DNA from 2 places in the Streptomyces sp. Je 1-4 4N24 genome. Region 1 is predicted to be linked to the other one. Evidence: predicted binding sites of a transcription regulator. Region 1 holds the regulator's gene; the other holds the start of a gene.
The links. The regulator HrcA, encoded in region 1, represses chaperone genes, less so after heat shock. The targets are predictions, from matches to a motif close to TTNGCACTCNGNNNNNCNGAGTGCNAA.
Positions count from the first base shown of each region.

Region 1 (3,409 bases):
AGCTTGGCCAGCCGCCGCAGCACCTCCTCCTGCTCGGGGTCGAGCTTGGAAGGTGTCTGTACCTCGACATGGACGATGAGGTCGCCGCGGCCACCGCCGCGCAGATGGGTCACACCGCGCTGGTGCAGCGGGATCGACTGGCCGGACTGGGTACCGGGCCGGACATCGATCTCCTCCACCCCGTCCAGCGTCTCCAGCGGGCACTTCGTGCCCAGCGCCGCCGCTGTCATCGGGATGGTGACCGTGCAGTGCAGATCGTCGCCGCGCCGCTGGAAGACCGCGTGCGGCAGCTCGTGGATCTCCACGTAGAGGTCGCCGGCGGGGCCGCCGCCGGGGCCGACCTCACCCTCGCCCGCGAGCTGGATGCGGGTGCCGTTGTCGACACCGGCCGGGATCTTGACGGTCAGCGTGCGGCGGGAGCGGATACGTCCGTCGCCCGCGCACTCGTGGCACGGCGTCGGGACGACCGTGCCGAAGCCCTGGCACTGCGGGCAGGGCCGCGAGGTCATGACCTGGCCCAGGAACGACCGGGTGACCTGCGAGACCTCACCGCGGCCGCGGCACATGTCACAGGTCTGCGCCGAGGTGCCCGGCGCCGCGCCCTCACCGCTGCACGTCGTACAGACGACGGCGGTGTCGACCTGGATGTCCTTGGTCGTGCCGAAGGCCGCTTCGTTCAGCTCGACATCGAGCCGGATCATGGCGTCCTGGCCACGGCGGGTGCGCGAGCGCGGCCCGCGCTGCGACGCGGTGCCGAAGAACGCGTCCATGATGTCGGAGAAGTTGCCGAAGCCCGCGCCGAAGCCGCCCGCGCCCTGGCCGCCGCCCGCCTGCGAGAGGGGGTCGCCGCCGAGGTCGTAGACCTGCTTCTTCTGCGGATCCGAGAGGACCTCGTAAGCGGCGTTGATCTCCTTGAACCGCTCCTGGGTCTTGGGATCCGGGTTCACATCCGGGTGCAGCTCGCGCGCCAGCCGGCGGAAGGCCTTCTTGATCTGGTCCTGCGAGGCGTCACGGCCGATGCCGAGGACCGAGTAGTAATCCGTGGCCACTTACGACTCCGCGAGGATTTGTCCGACGTAACGTGCCACTGCGCGTACCGCTCCCATCGTTCCGGGGTAGTCCATGCGGGTCGGTCCGACCACGCCGAGTTTGGCGACTGCCTCGTCGCCCGAACCGTAGCCGACCGTGACGACCGATGTGGACGCCAGGCCTTCGTGGGCATTCTCATGCCCGATGCGTACGGTCATGCCCGAGTCCTTGGCCTCGCCGAGCAGCTTGAGCATCACCACATGCTCCTCAAGTGCCTCCAGCACCGGCCGGATGGTCAGCGGGAAATCGTGCCCGAAGCGCGTGAGATTGGCGGTACCGCCGATCATCAGCCGCTCTTCGGTCTCCTCCACCAAAGTCTCCAGCAACACCGACAGCACTGTCGAGACCGTGCCGCGGTCGTCCTGCTCGAAGGACTCCGGGAGATCCTGCACCAACTGCGGCACATCCGCGAACCGGCGCCCCACGACCCGGCTGTTGAGCCGGGCCCGCAGATCCGCCAGCGAGGTCTCGCCGAACGGTGCCTGGCAGTCGATCAGCCGCTGCTCGACCCGCCCGGTGTCCGTGATCAGCACCAGCATCAGCCGGGCCGGGGCCAGCGCCAGCAGCTCGACGTGCCGGACGGTGGACCGGGTCAGGGACGGGTACTGCACGACCGCGACCTGCCGGGTCAGCTGCGCCAGCAGCCGGACCGTGCGGCCCACCACGTCGTCGAGATCGACGGCGCCGTCCAGGAAATTCTGGATCGCCCGCCGCTCCGGGCTGGACAGCGGCTTCACACCGGCCAGCTTGTCGACGAACAGGCGGTAGCCCTTGTCGGTCGGGATCCGCCCGGCACTCGTGTGCGGCTGGGCGATGAAGCCCTCGTCCTCCAGGACCGCCATGTCGTTGCGGACGGTGGCCGGGGAGACGCCGAGCTGATGGCGTTCGGTGAGGGCCTTGGAGCCGACCGGCTCCTCCGTCCCCACATAGTCCTGGACGATGGCGCGCAGCACTTCGAGCCTGCGTTCACTGAGCATCCCGCGCACCTCCTGTCCGGCCGTCCGCCGTATCGACTCTCCTGGCACTCACACGGGCCGAGTGCCAGACCCGGAGCCAGTGTACGGCCGAGTAGCACGCACACGGCAAGGGCAGCCGCGCACGGCACCCGCCCGATGACCGTGTTCGGCCGATCTGTCGGGCAACGCTATCGCGATGGCGCTAGCGTCTCGGTATGCACACTGCTTGGGAAGAGGCCGGTTGGGAACAGCTCGGTGACGGTGTCGCCAGACGCCGTATGCCGGGGTGGGACGAGACGATCGGGGTGATCGCGGGAACCACCGGCGTCATGATCGTCGACACCGGCGCGACCCTGCGCGACGGCGCGGATCTGCGGCGTGCGATCCGCGGGGTGCTGGGCCGCGGAGTGACGCATGTCGCGCTCACCCACCCGCATTTCGATCATGTGCTGGGCACCGCCGCCTTCGCGGGCGTCGAGGTCTTCGGCGCGGCCGGGCTGGGCGAGCTGCTGCGCCGCGGCAAGGACGTACTGCGGCACGACGCGATGCGGCACGGCGTCGGCCGGGACGCCGCCGCCGAGGCCGCCGATCTGCTGGTCGCCCCGCACCACCACGTCCACGACCAGCTGACCGTGGAGCTCGGCGACCGGCAGGTGCTGCTCGCCAACGTCGGCCCCGGTCACACGGCCCACGATCTGGCGGTCCTGGTACCGGGCCGGGGAGGGTCCCCGGAGATCGTCTTCTGCGGCGATCTGGTCGAGGAGTCCGGCGAACCCCAGGCGGGCCCGGACGCGCTGCCGCAGCGGTGGCCCGGCGCACTGGACCGGCTGCTGGCCCTCGGCGGCGAGGACGCACGGTATGTGCCCGGCCACGGCGCCGTGGTGGACGCCCGCTTCGTCCGCGCCCAACGGGACGCCCTCGCCGCCCGCTTCGGCGTCGCCCCCTCCTGACCACCGCCCGCTCACCCACGGACAGGCCCCCATGCAGAGCAGGCGCTACGGCCCCGATCGCACCCCGCCCTGACTGCACCCCCCCGGGGGGGGCGCCCCCCGGCCCCCCGCCGGCCGAAACACCGACCACCCGCAGAGAACAGGCCCCACCCGATGCAGAACAGGCACTACAGCCCCGACCTCACCCCGTCCTGGAAGAAGCAGCGGCCCGCACCCGAGGTGCCCGCAGAGCCCGATCTGGTCGTCGAGGAGGTCACCTCGGGTTTCTGCGGCGCCGTGATCCGCTGCGAGAAGACGGCGCAGGGCCCGACGGTCACCCTGGAGGACCGCTTCGGCAAGCACCGCGTCTTTCCCATGGAACCGCGCGGCTTCCTCCTGGAGGGCAAGGTGGTCACGCTCGTACGCCCCCAGGGC
Region 1 covers NZ_CP110836.1:6,182,352-6,185,760, reverse strand. Annotated here, with positions in the region: gene dnaJ (molecular chaperone DnaJ) at 1-1,049, opposite strand, end outside; gene hrcA (heat-inducible transcriptional repressor HrcA) at 1,050-2,066, opposite strand; gene SLV14N_RS26915 (MBL fold metallo-hydrolase) at 2,261-2,995, shown strand; gene SLV14N_RS26910 (DUF3097 domain-containing protein) at 3,149-3,409, shown strand, end outside.

Region 2 (3,409 bases), 760 kb from region 1:
GGCGGCCGCGGTCCCCTGCCCCACGCAGAGCCACCTTCCCCGGTGCGGACCACGCGGTATCACTCGGTCCTGCGCGAGAGGACAGCTCTCGGCGCGTACCCGTGACGACCTCGCGGGTGGCGCTACCAGGCGGCAGAAAGGCCCGGCCGTGGCATCCGCGGTCAAGGACTCCCGTTCCGGATACGGACCACTGCTCCGCACCCCTGGTGCTTGGACATTCCTGCTGCCCGGCTTTCTGGCCCGGCAGCCTTTCGCCATGCTGACGATCGGCATCGTGCTGCTCGTCGAATCCACCACCGGCTCGTACGGCACCGCGGGCGCGGTGTCCGCCGCGACCGGTGTCTCGATGGCCCTGTTCGCCCCGCAGAGCGGCAAACTCGCCGACCGCTTCGGCCAGCGCGCGGTGCTGATCCCCGGCGTCCTGGTACATGTCGCCGGTGTCGCTGCGCTGATCACCCTGGCCCTCGCGCACGCCCCCCTGTGGGCGCTGTTCGCTGTGGCGGTCCCCACGGGCGCCTCGACGCCGCAGGTCGGCCCGATGGTGCGGGCCCGCTGGGCCGCCCGGCTCGGCGGCAGTCCGCTGATGCCGACGGCCGCCGCCTTCGAGTCGGTGACCGACGAGTTCACCTTCGTGGTCGGCCCGGTGCTGGCGACCGCGCTGTGCACCGGCATCCACCCGGCGGCCGGGCTGGTCGCCGAGGCCGCGCTGACGCTGGCCGGTGGGCTGCTGTTCGCCGCGCAGCGGCGCAGCCAGCCGGCCGTGCACCGGACGCAGGCCGGCGACCGGCCGCGCGTCTCGGCGCTGTCGGTGCCCGGCGTACGCGTCCTGATCGTGGCGTTCCTCGGCATCGGCGCCGTCTTCGGCGGTATGCAGGTCTCGCTGACGGCGTTCACCCAGCACATCGGGCAGCCCGGCATCAACGGCGTGCTCTACGGGATCTTCGCGGGCGGCAACATGCTCGCCGGTATCGCCTGCGGCGCCCTCGCCTGGAAGGTCGGCCCGCGGCGCCGGCTGCTCGTCGCCTACGGGCTGCTGGCGCTGGCCACCACCCCGCTGTGGGCGGTCACCGCGGTGCCGCTGCTGGGCGCCGTCGGCCTGGTCGTCGGCCTGTGCATCGCCCCGGCCCTGATCACCGGCTACACGCTGGTGGAGTCGCTGGTGCCGGCCGCCGCCCGTACCGAGGCGTTCACCTGGCTGACCGGTGCGGTCGCGCTGGGCCAGGCGGCCGCGGCCACCTCCGCCGGCCAGCTGGCGGACGGCTTCGGGCCGAGCACCGGATTCCTGGTGCCGCTGGCCGGTACGGCGCTGGCCCTGACGGTGCTGCTGACGCTCCGCGCCCACCTGCTGCCGCGCCCCTCGGCCGGGGCCGCCGACGCCCCGGCGCACGGCGCCGACGACCGGGTCCCGGCCGTTTCCGACGACCGGGAACGGGAGCTGGCGCGCGCCTGACCGAGCGTGGAGTCGGTCACCGTCCGCCGGTCACGGTGGACTGGCGGGCGGGAATACTGCAATATGGAGCGTCGTTAGCACTCATCGAGTGAGAGTGCCAGGAGGAAGACTAGTGCCGACCTACCAGTACCAGTGCACCGAGTGCGGCGAGGGCCTCGAGGCGGTGCAGAAGTTCACCGACGACGCGCTCACGGAGTGCCCCGCCTGCAACGGACGCCTCAAGAAGGTGTTCTCCGCGGTCGGCATCGTCTTCAAGGGCTCCGGCTTCTACCGCAACGACAGCCGCGGCTCGTCGTCCAGCAGCAGCCCCGCGAAGAGCTCCTCGTCGGGCACGACGTCCTCCTCGGACTCGGCGGGCTCCTCGTCCGGCAGCTCCGACAGCAAGTCCTCCACCCCGGCCGCCTCCTCGTCCGCCGGCAGCACCTCGGGCACCAGCTCCGCCGCCTGACCCGCACTTCTCCGGACCCCGCCGTCACCGACGGCGGGGTCCGCGGCGTCAGGGCCTCCTTCGGGTCTTACGGCCGCCTTCCGTCTCCGCCAACCGCCTTCCCCCACCGCCGCGCCCCGATAGTGTGACCGGCATGGCTGACGCGGAGATTGGCGTTATCGGCGGATCGGGGTTCTACTCCTTCCTCGACGACGTGACCGAGATCACAGTGGACACCCCGTACGGGCGCCCGAGCGACTCGCTGTTCGTGGGAGAGGTCGCCGGCCGCCAGGTCGCGTTCCTGCCCCGGCACGGCCGCGGCCACCATCTCCCGCCGCACCGCATCAACTACCGCGCCAACCTGTGGGCACTGCGCTCGCTCGGTGTACGCCAGGTCCTCGGCCCGTGCGCGGTCGGCGGACTGCGCCCCGAATACGGTCCCGGCACCCTCCTGGTCCCCGACCAGCTCGTCGACCGCACCAAGGCCCGCGCCCAGACCTACTTCGACGGCGAGCCCCTCCCCGACGGGAGCGTCCCCAACGTCGTCCATCTGGCCTTCGCCGACCCGTACTGCCCCACCGGGCGCCGGGCCGCCCTTTCGGCGGCCCGCGGCCGGGACTGGGAGCCGGTCGACGGCGGCACCCTCGTCGTCGTCGAGGGCCCGCGCTTCTCGACCCGCGCCGAATCGCGCTGGCATGCCGCACAGGGCTGGTCGGTGGTCGGCATGACCGGCCACCCCGAGGCCGTCCTGGCTCGCGAACTGAGCCTCTGCTACACCTCGTTGACCCTGGTCACCGACCTGGACGCGGGCACCGAGACCGGTGAGGGCGTCTCCCACGAGGAGGTCTTCCGGGTCTTCGCCGAGAACGTCGGCCGGCTGCGCGAGGTCCTCTTCGACGCGGTCGCCGGACTCCCCGACAACGCCGCCCGCGACTGCCTGTGCACCGGCGTCCACGCCGGCTGGGACCTGGGCATCGAGCTGCCGTAACCCCCCGACGACGCGCTCGGCCCTCCCTCTCCCGGGTGGCCGGGTTGTCCACAGAGGCGGGGTCGTCCACAGCCCGGAGCGGGCGGGCGGGGTCGTGCGGCACGGTGGTGATCCGCGGTTCACCCGACCTCACCACCCCACAGGCGGTACCACCATGCTCCGCACCTCTCCCGCGCCCCCTGCCCCTACCGGCCCTACCGGCCCCGACCCTCTCTCCCCGCCACTCCCCGCTCCCCCGCCGTGTGAAGTGCCGCACTTCACGCCGGTACGGGCCGACGGCGGGCGGCACCGGTGGGGACGGACCGCGCGACAGCGCTTACTGGCCGCGGGCCTGGCGATGACCGCCGCAGCACTGGCCGGCGGGGCGTCGTACGGTGCCGTACGAGACACTCCCGCCCCCGGCTGCCCGTCGGCAACGGCACCGGGAGGGCGGTGACCATGCTCCAAGATCAAGTGGCATCTGCTCCCACCCCACGCGAGACTGCTGCGAATGGCGGGGCACCCGCCGCGCGCCAATGGGGGCGCGCCCACCGCACCGGTACCG
Region 2 covers NZ_CP110836.1:5,422,733-5,426,141, reverse strand. Annotated here, with positions in the region: gene SLV14N_RS23860 (MFS transporter) at 149-1,450, shown strand; gene SLV14N_RS23855 (FmdB family zinc ribbon protein) at 1,563-1,898, shown strand; gene SLV14N_RS23850 (S-methyl-5'-thioadenosine phosphorylase) at 2,032-2,865, shown strand.
Region 2: SLV14N_RS23855 (FmdB family zinc ribbon protein) is a predicted target of HrcA. The motif match lies at 1,525-1,551, and genes of this name have one in related genera.